Eleftheria terrae: one gene and its partner. The main gene of each other region encodes a partner of the protein of the gene in region 2 in a complex. Links are inferred from orthologs where the notes say so. Each region holds a gene or a part of one and is shown on either strand. Other genes may lie near its edges.

What was found.
Region 1: the proteins of N7L95_RS21000 (region 2) and smc are in contact, whole or in part, in a crystal structure (PDB 3ZGX), measured with the Bacillus subtilis proteins. The link is inferred for Eleftheria terrae from one-to-one orthologs.

What each region holds. Positions count from the first base shown.
Region 1 is NZ_CP106951.1:424,511-432,660, reverse strand. What follows is about bases 4,118-8,150. They hold smc (chromosome segregation protein SMC), read right to left. Parts: upstream 7,834-8,150; coding sequence 4,318-7,833; downstream 4,118-4,317. Other genes in these bases: queF (preQ(1) synthase), read left to right, coding at 8,087-8,150; N7L95_RS02260 (cell division protein ZipA C-terminal FtsZ-binding domain-containing protein), read right to left, coding at 4,118-4,292. Also shown: N7L95_RS02275 (hypothetical protein), read right to left, coding at 1-918; N7L95_RS02270 (HD domain-containing protein), read right to left, coding at 1,367-2,131; N7L95_RS02265 (GlxA family transcriptional regulator), read left to right, coding at 2,228-3,178; more of N7L95_RS02260, read right to left, coding at 3,216-4,117. UniProt on the Bacillus subtilis protein: Required for chromosome condensation and partitioning.
Region 2 is NZ_CP106951.1:4,711,970-4,718,853, reverse strand. The notes cover bases 2,000-4,766. They hold N7L95_RS21000 (segregation and condensation protein A), read left to right. Parts: upstream 2,000-2,848; coding sequence 2,849-3,685; downstream 3,686-4,766. Other genes in these bases: panC (pantoate--beta-alanine ligase), read left to right, coding at 4,657-4,766; panB (3-methyl-2-oxobutanoate hydroxymethyltransferase), read left to right, coding at 3,800-4,645; N7L95_RS21005 (DUF3460 family protein), read left to right, coding at 2,479-2,688; N7L95_RS21010 (outer membrane protein assembly factor BamE), read right to left, coding at 2,000-2,354. In the rest of the region: N7L95_RS21020 (hypothetical protein), read left to right, coding at 240-695; N7L95_RS21015 (NlpC/P60 family protein), read left to right, coding at 718-1,410; more of N7L95_RS21010, read right to left, coding at 1,857-1,999; more of panC, read left to right, coding at 4,767-5,496; N7L95_RS20985 (Gfo/Idh/MocA family protein), read left to right, coding at 5,703-6,884. UniProt on the Bacillus subtilis protein: Participates in chromosomal partition during cell division. May act via the formation of a condensin-like complex containing Smc and ScpB that pull DNA away from mid-cell into both cell halves.

The DNA of each region.
Region 1 (8,150 bases), 4.3 Mb from region 2 along the record:
GTCGATGCCATGGCTCTCGGCATAGCCGGGAACGACCGGCTTGCCGTCCTTGTACTTCAGGCAGCCGTGCACATAGATCGTGTCCTGCACCTTGTCGGCGTTCCAGTAGGTGAAGTGCTTCACCTTGCCTTCGTAGTACTGCTGCGGCGGGCTGCCTTTCAGGCTGGCCTCCCCCTCCTGCACCCAGCGGCCGCGCGATTCGTCGAACCACCACAGCGGAATCGTCGGCTCGGGCGTGGTCGAACGCGTGGAGAGCGGGATGCGCAGGGTCGCCTCCTGCCCGGCCTTGAGGTTGACCCGACGGCCGTCGGCGTCGCGCAGGCGCACCTGCACCGCGCCGAAGCTCTCGATGCGCTGGCCGGCATCGGTGGTGTAGTCGCCCGGCATGCTGCCCGGGTCGTTGGCCGGATTCAGCGGTGTCAGGTCCACCGTGACGCGCCCGCGCGGCGCGCCGCCGCCCACCACTTCCAGGCTGTTGGCCGGCAGGTCCACCCGGGCGGTGCTGCCCGGCATGGTGACCACACCCGGCTGACCGGCGTCGATGGTGGCGCTGGCGCCCACCCGCACCAGCCTCACTTCACCGCGGCTGCGCTGGCCGGCGCTCAGGTCCAGGGCCAGGAAGCCATCGGCATAGCCGGCCTTCTCCACCTTGAAGACGCGCCGCCCACCGGCCGGCACGCCGTCCACCGTGAAGCGCCCGTTGGCGTCGGTGCGGACATCGACACCTTCGGTGGTGACACGTGCGTCGGTCAGCGCGGCCGACGTATCGCTGGCCACGGCCAGGCCCGACACGCTCGCGGTGGCCGGCTTTTCACCACCGTCGTCACCACCACCGCCACCGCCGCCACAAGCGGCCAGGGCCAGGACAAGAGCGGCGGCCTTGGCACCAGCCAGCCATCGCAGCAAGCGATCATTCACGGGAAACTCCCTTCAAGGATGGAGGTACTGCGGCCAGGGCGGCACCAGGCACACCTTCGCAGCGCAAAACCACGGGGCTCTGCGGCCCCTGGCGCGGCGAAGTGTAAAAGCCGCCGCTGCAGGCCCCAGCCAGTCCCTGGGCCCCTAAGTGAGGGAACTTTGCAACAAACGGTTAATGTTGCCCGGCCCAGCGGCCGCAGTGGCGCCTGCGGCCGGCGAGGCACCGCGCCGCCACCCGCGGGGCGTGCTCCGGGGCGTGCCGGGCGTGCCCGGCGTGCCCGACGTGCCCGACGTGCCCGGCGTGCCCGGGCCTGCCGCCGCACCGTGCCGGCCATGCGCCATGGCTGCCGCGACGACCGCATGTGACCGCTGCATGCCGTGGCGGCGTGCCGCGGGCGTCTGCCGTGGCCGCCAGCAGAACGGCCTGCCAGGGTGGATCCGGGGCCGGTCACTCGTCGAAGGGGGCCTGGCGCACCAGGTCGATGAAACCGAAGCGGTGCACCCACAGGCCAATGCGGGTGTGCGGGGCGGCGTCGGCCTGGTGCTGCAGGCAGGGGCACAAGGCCGCCTTCATCTGCAGGCGCGGATGCCGCTGCAGCACCGCCTGGCGCAATGGGTTCGGCACTTCCCGATGGCGGCGGCCGATCACGTCCAGCGCCGCGCCGGCCTGCACCAGGTGGGCCTCCACCCCGCACTCCACCGGCACACGGGGGTTGAGGTGCAGGCTGATGGCCTCCGCAACGCAAGCCGCCTGCACCGGGCTGGCGCCCGCCTGGCGCATCAGCGCCTCGGCTGCCGCCGCTCCCCGCACCGCGAAGCAGCGCCGGGCCGGCTCGGCATGCGCTTCGGTCAGGCCCAGGTCGTGCAGCAGGGCGGCGGCGAAGAACAGACTGCGGTCGGGCTTCAGGCCCTGGTTCAGGGCCAGCAGGCTGCCCCAGGCATAGGTGCGCCAGGCATGCTCCGTCAGCCAGCGTGGCTGCACGGCCTCGGCGGCCGCCAGGGCGGCACGGGCCAGCTTGTCATGGGGCGGCGCAATGTGCCGCAGGGCGTCCGCGTCGAGCTCCAGCAGGCCCGGCGCCGGTGGCGTCAGCCTGCCGCGGCGCCATTGCTTCAACCGCGCCGCCATCGCGCCAAGCAGCAATCCCCAGCGCTCGCGCGGGCTGAGCACCCCGCCGCCGGCCTGCGCCCATTCCCATCCACCCATGCTGTTCATGACATCCTCCTTGTGTGGCCATGGGCGTCAGTGTGCAAATCGACAAAGCCGCCGGCGAGTGGCAGGATCGACGTTCAACGCACCATTCTTGACAACATGCAAGTGGCCGTCCTCGTGCTCCCCCAGGTGATGGACAGCAGCCTCTCGATCACGCTGGACGTGATCTCGGCCGCCAACCAGCTGGCCGGGTACCAGGGCCGGGCAGCGCCCTTCAGCGTGGTGACCGCCGGCCTCGGCCGCCGCGTGCAGGCGGGCTCGGGCTTGCACATCGGTGGACTGACGCCCTTGCGCGCGCTTGGCGTGCCGGCGCTGGTGGTGGTGCCCGGCGCACGGCTGGCCCTGCCGGCACAGCTCGATGCCTGGCTGGCCAGCCCGCCGCTGCGCCGCGCCATTGGCTGGCTGCGGCAACAGGCTGAGCAGGGAGCCGCGGTGGCGGCCTCCTGCGCCGGCACCTTCGTGCTGGCGGAGGCCGGGCTGCTGCAGGGCCGCACCGCCACCACCACCTGGTGGCTGGCCCCGCACTTCCGGCAGCGTTACCCCGGCGTCGAACTCGACATGCAGCAAATGGTGGTGGGCGATGCACAGGTGCGCTGCGGCGGTGCCGCCTTCAGCCAGGCGGACCTGATGCTGGAGCTGGTGGCCAGCCATGCCGGGCCGGCACTTGCGCAGGACTGCGCCCGTTACCTGATGCTCGACCGGCGCAGCAGCCAGATGCGCTACGCCATCCCCGGCCATCTGGCACGCCAGCATCCGGTCATCGGCGAGGCGGAACGCTGGATCCGGCAGCGCCTGCACCAGCCCATCCACATCGGCGAGCTGGCCGCCGCGCTGCACCTGACACCGCGCACGCTGGCCCGCCGCTTCGACAGCAGCCTGGGCATGAGCCCGCTGCGGTTCGTGCAGCGGCTGCGGGTCGAACAGGCCCGGCACCTGATCGACACCGCCCGGCTGCCGCTGCAAACCGTCGCAGAGCGGGTGGGCTATGCCGACGCGGCGACGCTGCGCCGGCTGCTCTTGCGCGAGTCAGGCAGCGCCCGGCGGCCTTGAGGCAGGCAAGAAGGGCGAAGCCGCAGGCCGGCGGCGCTCAGCTGAACACGCGCCGCGCGGCCGGCGAACCGGCTGGCAGGCCCCGCTCCTCCAGGGTGCGGTACAGCTGCTGCAGCTCGCGGCCGATGTTCTCGAAGCCGGCCGCGCTGAGCGGCTGGTGGTTGTCGTCCACCACCGCCGCCTCCATGCCCAGCGCCAGCGCCTGCGCGCTGGCCTGCCAAGCCTCGAAGGGGGCCTCCGAAGGCGCGGTCTGCGGCACATCGAAGGACAGCGTCACATTCCGCACCGCCACCAGGTTGGGGTCCTCGGCGAAGGCCGCCTGAGGGTCGAACTGCAGCGTCAGCACCGGCGGTGCCCCCTCTTCCCGCGCCGGCAGCACCAGCCGCCCAGGCACCACGCCCGGCACGAAGCCGTGCCGGGTGGCGTGCTGCTGGATGTAGGACACCGTCCAGGCGGCACCGCGCGCCCGCAGGTGGCAGGCCAGCTGCGCGTCGTGCTGCCCGGCGAACTGGTCCAGCTCGCGGGCGCGGGCCACCTCGTCGAGCATGTCGGGAAAGTCGGCCGACGCGCCAAGGCCATCGGCAAAGGCCTGCACCTTCTGCACGAACTCCGAGTACTCGATCTCGTTGAGCGCGCCGGTGCGGTTGGCCAGTTGCACGCCGGCCTGGAACTCGCGGTAGGTGTGCCCCGGCTGCGGAGCCTCCCATTCGCCGGTGGCCTCGTTCAGCCCTTCGATGAAGAACGGCTTGCTGCCGGCACGCCGGGTGGGTGGCAGGTGGGCCAGCACGTTGTCGCCGCTGACGCGGTTGTCGACCACCAGCGAGGCCATCGCGTCGATCAGCGGGTCGAGCCGCACGCCGTGCTGCCGGCGTACCGGCAGCGCGGGGATCAGCGGCGGGATGGACGGGTGCTCGTCCCTCCCCGCGTCCTCCGGCTGCGGCCCGGCGGGCTGGCCCACGTCGAAGGTCGGCTCGATGGCCGGCGGCGCTTCCTTGGGCGAGCGCACCAGCGGCTGCCGGCCGCCGGCCTTGCGCGACTGCCAGGCGCCGTGCGCCACCACCCCGGCGAGCACCAGCCCGCCCAGAACGGCCAATGCCACTTGCAAGCTGCTCATCGGGTGCTCGCTCTTTCCTTGTTGCTCATGCCGCCTCGGCCATGCCGAGCGCGGATTCCATGTCGACCGCGACGATGCGCGAGACACCCTGCTCCTGCATGGTCACGCCGATCAGCTGTTCGGCCATCTCCATCGCGATCTTGTTGTGCGAGATGAAGAGGAACTGCGTGCCGCTGGACATGCTCTTGACCAGGTTGGCATAGCGCTCGGTGTTGGCATCGTCCAGCGGTGCGTCCACCTCGTCCAGCAGGCAGAACGGCGCCGGATTGAGCTGGAAGATGGCGAACACCAGCGCGATGGCCGTCAAGGCCTTCTCGCCGCCGGACAGCAGGTGGATGGTGCTGTTCTTCTTGCCCGGCGGCTGCGCCATCACCTGCACGCCGGCATCCAGGATTTCATCGCCCGTCATCATGAGCCGGGCCGTGCCGCCGCCGAACAGCGAGGGGAACATGCGGCCGAAGTGCTCGTTGACGAAGTCGAAGGTCTTCTTCAGCAGGTCGCGCGTCTCCAGGTCGATCTTGTAGATCGCGTCTTCCAGCGTGGTGATGGCCTCGTTCAGGTCGGCCGACTGCGCATCGAGGAAGCTCTTGCGCTCGCGCGCGGCGGTCAGCTCGTCGAGCGCCGCAAGGTTGACGGCGCCAAGCGCAGCGATGTCGCGGTTGATGCGATCGATCTCGCCTTGCAGGCCGTAGAGCTTGACGCCGCCGTCCTCGATGCTGCGCGCCAGCGCCTCCAGGTCCACCCCGGCGGCCGTCAGCTGCTCCATGAACTGCGCGCCACCGAGCGACGCGGCCTGCTGCTCCAGCTGCAGCTTGGTGATGCGATCGCGCAGCGGCTGCTGGCTGCGCTCGAACTCCATGCGTTGCTCCTCGGCCCGGCGCAGCCGCAGCGAGAGATCGTCGTACTCGCTGCGCTTGGCGGCGAGCGCCACCTCGCGCTCCATCTTCAGCGCCAGCGCCTCCTGCAGCCCGGCCTGCGCCGCCTGGTCGTTGAAGCTGTCCAGCTCCGACTGCAGCTGTGCGGCGCTCTGCTCGTTGGTGGCGATCTGCTGGGCCGCGGTCTCGATCGAGCGCTGCAGCTCGCCGCGGCGCGCGGCCAGGGCGCGGGCCGAGAACTGTGCCTCCTGCGCCTCGCGCTCCAGCGAGCGCAGCTGCTCGCGGGCCTGCGCCAGCCGGCGCTCGGCCTGGATCACCGCCTCCTCCAGCTCGGCATGGCGCTCCTGCTCGGTCGCCAGGGCCAGGTCGAGTTCCTCGAAGCGGGCCTCGCCGGTGGCGCGGCGCTCGTTCAGCTCTTCCAGCTGGGCGTCGATCTCGCTCAGCTCTTCCTGGATCTGGCCGCGGCGCGCGCCGGCCTGCTCGGCCTGCTGCGTGAGCCTCAGCACCTCGACCTGCAGCTGGTGGTTGCGCCCCTGCAGCTCGGCCGCCTCGCGGCGAGCCGCGGCCAGCCGTTGCGAGGCGTCGGTATAGGCGGCTTCGGCACGCACCAGGGCCGTGCGCGAGTCTTCGGCGATGAGCGCCTGCGCCCTCACCTGGCGTTCCAGGTTCTCGATCTCCTGGGCCCGCTGCAGCATGCCGGCCTGCTCCGAATCAGGCGCATAGAAGCTCACCGCGAACTGCGACACCGCATGGCCTTCGCGGGTCATGATGACCTCGCCATGCGTGAGCTTGCCGCGCTCGGCCAGTGCCTGCTCCAGCGAGGCGGCGGTGTAGACGCCTTCCAGCCAGTCGTTGAGCAGCGCCTTCAGCCCGGCGTCACCCAGCCGCAGCATCTCGGACAGCCGGGCCAGCGTCTGGTGGCTGTTGGTGATGCCGGCGGCGGGCGGCGTGTAGAAGGCCAGCTTGGCCGGCGGCGGGTCGCCAGCGAAGGCGCGCACGGTGTCGATGCGGCCCACCTCCAGCGCGTTCATCCGCTCGCGCAGCGCCGACTCCAGCGCGGTTTCCCAGCCGGGCTCGATGTGCACGCGGGTCCACAGGCCCTGCAGGCCTTCCAGCCCGTGCTTGGCCAGCCAGGGCTTGAGCTTGCCTTCGGTCTGCACCTTCTCCTGCAATGCGCGCAGCGCTTCGAGCCGCGCTGCCAGGTCGGCCTGCTTGGCCGACTCGGCATTGACCTGCTCCTGCTTGCGGCGGCGGTCATCGTCGAGCTGGGGCACCTGCTCGGTCAGCTCGTGCAGGCGTTCCTCGGCAATGGCCTGCGCCTCCGAGGCCTGCTCGTGCTGCCGGCTCAGCTCGGCCAGCCGGCCTTCGTCCGGCGCCGCCAGGCCCTTGCTCTCGGTCACCAGCCGCTCGCGGCGCAGGTTGAACTGGCGCGACTGCTCATCCACGCTGCGCGACTCGGCCGCCAGCAACTGGATCTGCTGCTGCACGCCGGCCGCCACCGTGCGCTGCTGGTTGGCCTTCTGGCTGGCAGCCCGCACCGCATCGTCATGGTTGGGCAGGTTGGCCGACTCTTCCTCCGCCTGGGCGGCGAGGATCTCGGAGCGCTCCTCGGCCACCGCGATCTGCTCGGCGATGGTCTCCAGCTCGGCCTCGGCCTGCGCCCGCCGCGCGGCCCACTGCTCGTTCTGGGCGCGCAACTCGGCCAGGCGCTGCTGCACCCGCTGCCGGCCTTCGACCACGTAGCGAATGCGCTCCTCCAGCCGGCTCACCTCCAGGCTGGCCTCGGCCAGCGCGCCCTGGGCGGCATGCAGCTCGTCGCTGGCCTGGTAGTGGGCCTGCCGGATGGTCTCCAGCTCGGCCTCCACATGGCGCAGCTCGGCCAGCCGCGACTCGAGCGCATTGGTGGCCTCCAGCACCTCCTTGCGCACCCGCTCTTCCTCGCTGGCGGCATCGCGGTGCTTCAGGAACCACAGCTGGTGCAGCTTCAGCGTGCCCTGCTCCTGCAGGTGGCGGTAGCGCGCGGCAACCTCGGCCTGGCGTTCGAGCTTCTCCAGGTTGGCGTTCAGCTCGCGCAGGATGTCCTCGACCCGGGTCAGATTCTCGCGCGTGTCCTTCAGCCGGTTCTCGGTCTCGCGCCGGCGTTCCTTGTACTTGGAGACGCCGGCCGCCTCTTCGAGGAACATGCGCAGTTCCTCGGGCTTGGACTCGATGATGCGGCTGATGGTGCCCTGGCCGATGATGGCGTAGGCCCGCGGGCCCAGGCCGGTGCCGAGGAAGACGTCCTGCACGTCGCGCCTGCGCACCGGCTGGTTGTTGATGAAGTAGCTGGACGTGCCGTCGCGCGTCAGCACGCGCTTCACGGCGATCTCGGCGAACTGGTTCCACTGCCCGCCGGCCCGCGCGTCCTCGTTGCTGAAGACCAGCTCCACGCTGGCCCGGCTCGACGGCTTGCGGTTGCCCGAGCCGTTGAAGATCACGTCCTGCATGGACTCGCCGCGCAGCTCCGAGGCCTTGGACTCGCCCAGCACCCAGCGCACCGCATCCATGATGTTGGACTTGCCACAGCCGTTGGGCCCCACCACGCCGACCAGTTGCCCTGGCAGCTGGAAATGGGTCGGCTCGGCAAACGACTTGAAGCCGGACAGCTTGATGGAATTCAGGCGCATGAATGGCGGGAGCCGGTCGGATGCAGGCCGCCCGGGCCTCGGGCGGCTTTCATAAGTGTTTGATTTTCCTCGGGATTCCGGTATCCCGGCGAGGCTCAACCGAGGCGGGATGATACCATCGGCCTCTATCTAGAACAGAAGCTCCCTCATGTCCAAGAAAGCCGCCAAGACCAGCTCCAAAGACTCCGCCAAGGCTGCCGCGAAAGCCGCTGCCGCGCTCGAAGCCGGTACGCCCGCGCCGCAGCAGCGCCCGATGCCGCCCAACCCGCCGTCGGCCCCGTCCAAAGAGCTGCATGTGTTCGACAACCCGGCGCCGC
Region 2 (6,884 bases):
TCCTGTGAAGATTATCCGCCCCTTGATTGCAGGGGAGCCGTCGGAGCGGGGTGGTCAACCGCGCCGGAACTTGGCACAGTCCTTTCGTTGAGCGACTGCAAGCGCACACTCTCAATGGATGACTGGGACGCACTGGATGACTGCCCCCTGCGCGACCGCTTCTGCAATGGCCACTGGCCGGGCCGGAATGACACCGCCCCACCGCTGGCGCCTCTTTGAATGCCAGAGGGAGAACTCAATTGAACCATCGCATCACTCGGACGATGCCTCGATGCGCTGCTGCACTCGCGGCGCTCTCCGCGGGCTGCATCGCCATGGCGGCGCCCCCACCCGCCGCTCCCTGCCCCGAAAGCGCGCAGGACTATTGGAAGACGTTTCGCGCGGCGGCGATGAGAGGCGATCTAAACGTCGTCGCGGATCTCACTAGATTTCCACTCGAGATCATCGGCCAGCTCGATGACAGCGAGGTTCATCACATCGCGCGCAATCAGCTGGGAAGGTGGTGGCCCCAGCTGATGAAGGCGGATCCGGGCCATGAGTTCGTTCCGAGCACGATGAGGATCTTCGTCAAGGCGCACCCCCGCTTGCTTGACTCGTTCTGCACGCCCGAGGGACGCCAGTTCAGCGTCGCCAACTGGACCTTCTTGAAGCAAGCCGAAGGGTGGCGCTTCGTCACCGCTTCCGTCGACGAGTAGGCCAAGAACAGGGAGAACGGTAATGAAGATCACACGCATCAATGACACCGGTCCAGACGTGACCCAGCTGCAATTGCTGCTCAACGGAGCTCTACCGTTTCGGCCCGCACTGAAAGTCGATGGGCATTTCGGCTTGCGCACTCAGCAAGCAGTGGTGGCGTATCAGCGGCTCAAGGGGCTGGATCCCGATGGCAGGGTGGGGCCACTGACAAGAACTGCGCTGGGCCTCAGGGCAGTCCAAGCGCCTCCCTCGATGCGATCAGTTCTCGCCGACTCCTCGCCCTATTTGAGGGTGGCGGTGGCCGAGGTTGGCGTCAGACAGCAGCAGGAGGCTGGCCTGCACAACCCACGCATCCTGGAATACCACAAAACAACTTCGTATAAGGCAGCGGATGACGAGACCGCTTGGTGCTCGTCATTCGTGAACTGGGTGGTACAGCAAGCGGGTAGCCATGGAACCGGCAGCGCGGCAGCGAAAAGTTGGCTGAACTGGGGAACGTCGGTCCCTGAACCGGTGGCAGGAGATATTGTGGTTCTCAAGAAGAAGACCTCCGGCCATAGCCAGGCAACCGGATCTACTTCGGGCTACCACGTCGGCTTCTTCTTGTCGAAGACCGCCACCCATGTGCATGTTCTCGGCGGAAATCAGAGTCGGCGAGTGAAAGAGTCATCGTTTCCGTTGAGCGACTACGAAGTGAAAGGCTACCGCCGCTGATTCGCGTACAGGCGCGATCTTCCATTCCCGCATCGTCGAGTCTCACCAGACCATGCCGTACCGAGCGACCGATGACGAGACGGCCTGGTGCTCGTGATTCGTGAACTGGGTGGTGCAGCAAGCAGGCGGGCAGGGAACAAAAAGCGCGACGGCCAAGAGCTGGCTCCACTGGGGAACTGCGGTGGACGCCCCGAGGGCCGGCGACATCGTGGTTCTCAAGAAGAAAACCGCTGGCCATACCCGGAAAACAGGATCGACTTCCGGCTACCACGTCGGCTTCTTCATTGCGAAGACGCCGACCTTCGTCCGTGTTTTCGGTGGCAACCAGGATCGGCGTGTGAAAGAGTCGGCGTTTCCGCTCAGCGACTACGAGGTGAAGGGGTACCGTCGCCAAAAGCGACCGGATCGGCAGGCAGGACGGCGCGTCGAGCTGCAGCCGCCCCTCCTCACGCCCCGCCCTGCGTCTCCCGCGGATCGATCTGGCTCGCCGTATCGATCACCCGCCCCTGCGGATCGAAAACAACGCTGAACACCCGGTTCTCGTTGCCGTCCAGGTAGCGCCAGTCCCAGACTTCCTCGTCCTTCAGCGGAAAGGACTGCATCTTGCCAGGCCGGCCGAGCAGGCGACGCACCTGGGCCTTGTCCAGGCCCGGGGTGACCTGGGCGAATACCGCCGGCTGCAGCACCTGGCGCAAGGCGCTCATGCGGCCGTCCGGGCCGATGGTGATCATGTAGTTGCGCTGCCCCTCGGGCTGGCGCGGGTACTCCAGCGTGCGGCTGCCGTCCTCGTCGGCATACACGGCATCGGGCTCGCCGAATTGCGCCCGCACATCGGCCTCGGTGGCCACCCCCTCCTCCAGCTTGCCGACCCGCTGCGCGTCGCAGCCGGCCAACCACAACAGTGCGCCACATATCACGAGCGCAGGCAGCAGGAATGTGCGCATCGCCGTCCCCCGGTAAAATCGTTGGCGCCATTTCACCACCGCAGGCGCCCGGCGTGTGCCGAGCCTGCCAAAGTTCCGAAATGGTCCCTCCCTGACTCTGCCGCGGAGCACCCGCCGCCCGACCATGCCGCTGTTCTGGAAACCCTACAAGTCCGACATCACGCAGTTCATCGACGAGCTGAAGGCCAAGAACCCCACGCTCGAGCAGGAGCAGCGCGAAGGCCGCTCGCTGCTGTGGGACCGCAACCTCGACCGCCAGGCGCAGTCCGAATACCAGGCGGCCCGCGTCGCCCAGCAAGCCTACGTCTACCAGACCAAGGGCTCCTCCGACTGAACCGCGTCCGCCGCCGCGCCGCCTTGCCACCGCCGCCATCGGGCCCGCCTGCCGAGGGAATACCTTTGCCTTCCGCCCTGCCCCTGATGCCCCCGCGGCGCCGGCCGCTCCCCCCGCAGGGCGCCTGCCGCCCTGCGCTGCCGACGTGAACGACGACACCCTGGCCCCCGACCTGCCGGAGTCGGCCGCGGCCGAGTTGCGCCCGGACGCCGACGACCCGGTCGCCGTGGCGCGCCTGTACGGCTCGCCGCTGTTCCAGATGCCGCTGGATCTCTACATCCCGCCCGATGCGCTGGAAGTGATCCTGGAGGCCTTCGAGGGGCCGCTGGACCTGCTGCTCTACCTGATCCGCAAGCAGAACTTCAACATCCTCGACATCCCGCTGGCCGAGGTGACCCGCCAGTACCTGAGCTATGTGGACCAGATCCGCAGCAGCAACCTGGAGCTCGCCTCGGAATACCTGCTGATGGCCGCCATGCTGATCGAGATCAAGTCGCGCATGCTGCTGCCGCCCAAGAAGACCGAGGAAGGCCAGGAACCGGAAGACCCGCGCGCCGAACTGGTGCGCCGCCTGCTCGAATACGAGCAGATCAAGCTGGCCGCCGCCGGGCTCGATCGCCTGCCGGTGCTGGGGCGCGATTTCATGCGGGCCCAGGTCCACATCGAGCAGTCTCTCAAGCCCCGCTTCCCGGACGTGAGCCTCGACGAGCTGCGCGACGCCTGGCTCGACATCCTCAAGCGCGCCAAGCTGACGCAGCACCACAAGATCACCCGCGAGGAGCTGTCGGTGCGGGAGCACATGAGCATGGTGCTGCGCACGCTGCAGGGCCGGCGCTTCGTCGAGTTCCAGGACCTGTTCGACCCCACCCGCGGGCCGCAGGTGCTGGTGGTGACCTTCATCGCCATGCTGGAGCTGGCGCGCGAGCGGCTGCTGGAGATCACCCAGGCCGAGGCCTTCGCGCCCATCTACGTGAGGCTGTCCTACCAGCCGGCCTGAGCGGCCAGCCCGGCAGCGACTAGACGCACGTTTCTAACCCGTGTCTTGTGCGCTGCCGCAAGCCCCGGCGCCGGTCGCTAGAATCCGCCCACTTTCCTCGACTGTGAGGCGCCCATGAGCAGCCACGCAAGCCCCGACGATTCGCCTTCCACCGCCGCGCGCAAGCCGGTCACCCTGCACCGCCTGCGCGAAATGCACGCCGCTGGCGAGAAGATCGCCATGCTGACTGTCTATGACAGCAGCTTCGCCCGCCTGCTCGACGAGGCGGGCGTCGACTGTCTGCTGGTCGGCGACTCGCTCGGCATGGTGCTGCAGGGCCAGTCGAGCACCCTGCCGGTGACGCTGGAGGAAGTGGCCTACCACACCCGCAGCGTCGCCCGCGGCAACCGCACCGCCTGGCTGATTGCCGACCTGCCCTTCGGCAGCTACCAGGAGTCACGCGAGCAGGCCCTGCGCAGCTCGGTGCAGCTGATGCAGGCCGGGGCCCACATGGTCAAGCTCGAAGGCGGCGGCTGGAGCGCCGAGACGGTGCGCTTCCTGGTGGAGCGCGGCATCCCGGTCTGCGCCCACCTGGGCCTCACGCCGCAGAGCGTGCATGCACTGGGTGGCTACCGCATCCAGGGCCGCGACGAGTCCAGCGCGATGACGCTCAAGCGGCATGCCGGCGAGCTGGCCGATGCCGGCGCCGCGATGATGGTGCTGGAGCTGGTGCCTTCGACACTGGCTGCCGAAGTGGCCGCGCTGAACCCCGGCCTGATGACCATCGGCATCGGCGCCGGCCCGCAGTGCGCCGGCCAGGTGCTGGTGCTGCACGACATGCTGCACGTCACCCGCGGCAAGCTGCCGCGCTTCGTGCGCAACTTCATGGCCGACGCCGACGGCATCGACGGCGCGGTGCGCTCGTATGTGCGGGACGTCAAGAACGGCCGTTTCCCGGATCCGCAACTGCACACGTACTGAGCCCTTTCCCCATGCGCATCGTCCATACCATCACCGAGCTGCGCCAGGCGCTGGCCGGCGCCACCAAGACGGCCTTCGTGCCCACGATGGGCAACCTGCACGAGGGCCACCTCTCGCTGGTGAAGCTGGCCCGTGAACGCGGCGGCCCGGTGGTCGCCAGCGTGTTCGTCAACCGCCTGCAGTTCGCGCCCCACGAGGACTTCGACCGTTACCCGCGCACCTTCGAGCGCGACTGCGACCTGCTGCGCAGCGTCGGCTGCAACGTCGTGTTCGCCCCGTCCGAGGACGAGCTGTATCCCGAGCCGCAGGTGTTCCGCATCCAGCCGCCGCCGGAGTTGGGCGACATCCTCGAAGGCCACTTCCGGCCCGGCTTCTTCACCGGCGTCAGCACCGTGGTGCTGAAGCTCTTCAACTGCGTGCAGCCGCGCGTCGCGGTGTTCGGCAAGAAGGACTACCAGCAGCTGATGGTGGTGCGCCGCATGGTGCAGCAGCTGGCGCTGCCGACCGAGATCGTCGCCGGCGAAACCACCCGCGCCGAAGACGGCCTGGCGCTGTCCTCCCGCAACGGCTACCTGAGCGAGTCCGAGCGCGCCGAGGCAGTGCAGCTGGCCATGTCGCTCAAGCACATCCAGCTGTCGATGCGCAACGGCCATCCCGATCCGGCGGCACTCGAGCAGGAGGTGATGGACAACCTGCGCCAGCGCGGCTGGGTGCCCGACTATGTGGCCATCCGCCGGCGCGTCGACCTCGGCGTGCCCAGCGCCGAGCAGCGCGCGGCCGGCGAGCCGCTGGTGGTGCTGGCCGCGGCCAAGCTGGGCAACACCCGCCTGATCGACAACATGGAAATCTGAACGGCCGGGGGAGGCTGCGCACCACGCGCAGCTGCCACCTGCGCCTCCTGCAGCCCGGCGCCCCGCCGGCTCCCCAGCGTGCGCCGCCCCGGCGCCGCGCGATCCCGCCCCTCGGCCCTGCCGGCCAGCCCCGCCTCGTGCAGCGGCACAGGCCTTGCCGGCAAGCACGCGGGCCCGCCCCGGGCTCGCCCTGTAGGAGATCGCGAATGCAAGACCGATGCCCTCCCGCGCCAGCACCCCAGGAAGAGCAGCGCCGGCGTTTCCTGCGCCGCATGGCCGGTGGCAGCCTGGTGCCCTGGCTGCCGGCGGCGGCGCTGGCCGCCTCACCGGACGACACCGCGCGCATCGCGCTGCCGCCCTCGCAGGCACCGAGCGAAGTGCCTGAAAAACCGTCCGAACTGGGAGACCCGCCGGCGCAGCGGGTCGGCTTTGCGGTGGTCGGCCTGGGCCGCCTGAGCCTGGACGAGATCCTGCCGGCCTTCGGCCAGACCCGCCACTGCAAGGCGGTGGCGCTGGTCAGCGGCGACCGGGCCAAGGCGCAGAAAGTGGCCCGGCATTACGGCATCGCGGAAACCGCGATCTATGACTACCAGGGCTTCGACCGGCTGGCCGACAACCCGGCGGTGCAGGTGGTCTACATCGTGCTGCCCAACGGCCTGCACGCCGAATACACCGTGCGCGCTGCCCGGGCCGGCAAGCATGTGCTGTGCGAGAAACCAATGGCCAACAGCGTGGCGGAATGCCGCCAGATGATCGACGCCTGCAGCCGGGCGGCACGCCAGCTGATGGTGGCCTACCGCAGCCAGTACGAGCCGAACAACCGCTTGCTGCAGCGCTGGGTGCAGGAGAAGCACCTGGGCCGCCTGAAGGAATTCATCTCCACCAATGCCATCCACCTGGGCGACCCCGGGCAATGGCGGCTGAAGAAAGCCCTGGCCGGGGGCGGGCCGCTGCCGGATGTGGGCATCTACTGCATCAACGGCGTGCGCTTCCTGACCGGCGAGGAACCCAGCGAGGTGTGGGGCGACATTGACCGGCCCACCGGCGATCCCCGCTTCCGCGAGGTGGAGGAAGCGGCCCGCTTCGTGCTGCGCTTCCCCAGCGGCCTGCGCGCCACCTGCCACACCAGCTACGGCGCCCACCGCTCGCAGTTCCTGCGGCTGCTGGGCAGCGAGGGCTGGGCCGAACTGGACCCGGCCTACGCCTACCAGAACCTGCGGCTACGCGGCGCGCGGGTGGTGGGCGGGCAGGAAACCCACTTGCAGCCGTCGCTGCCGGAGGTGAACGAGTTCGCCAAGGAAATGGACCACATGGCCCAGCGCGTGCGTGACAACCAGCGGCCGTATTCGAGCGGCGAAGACGGGCTGCAGGACCAGCGCATCATCGAG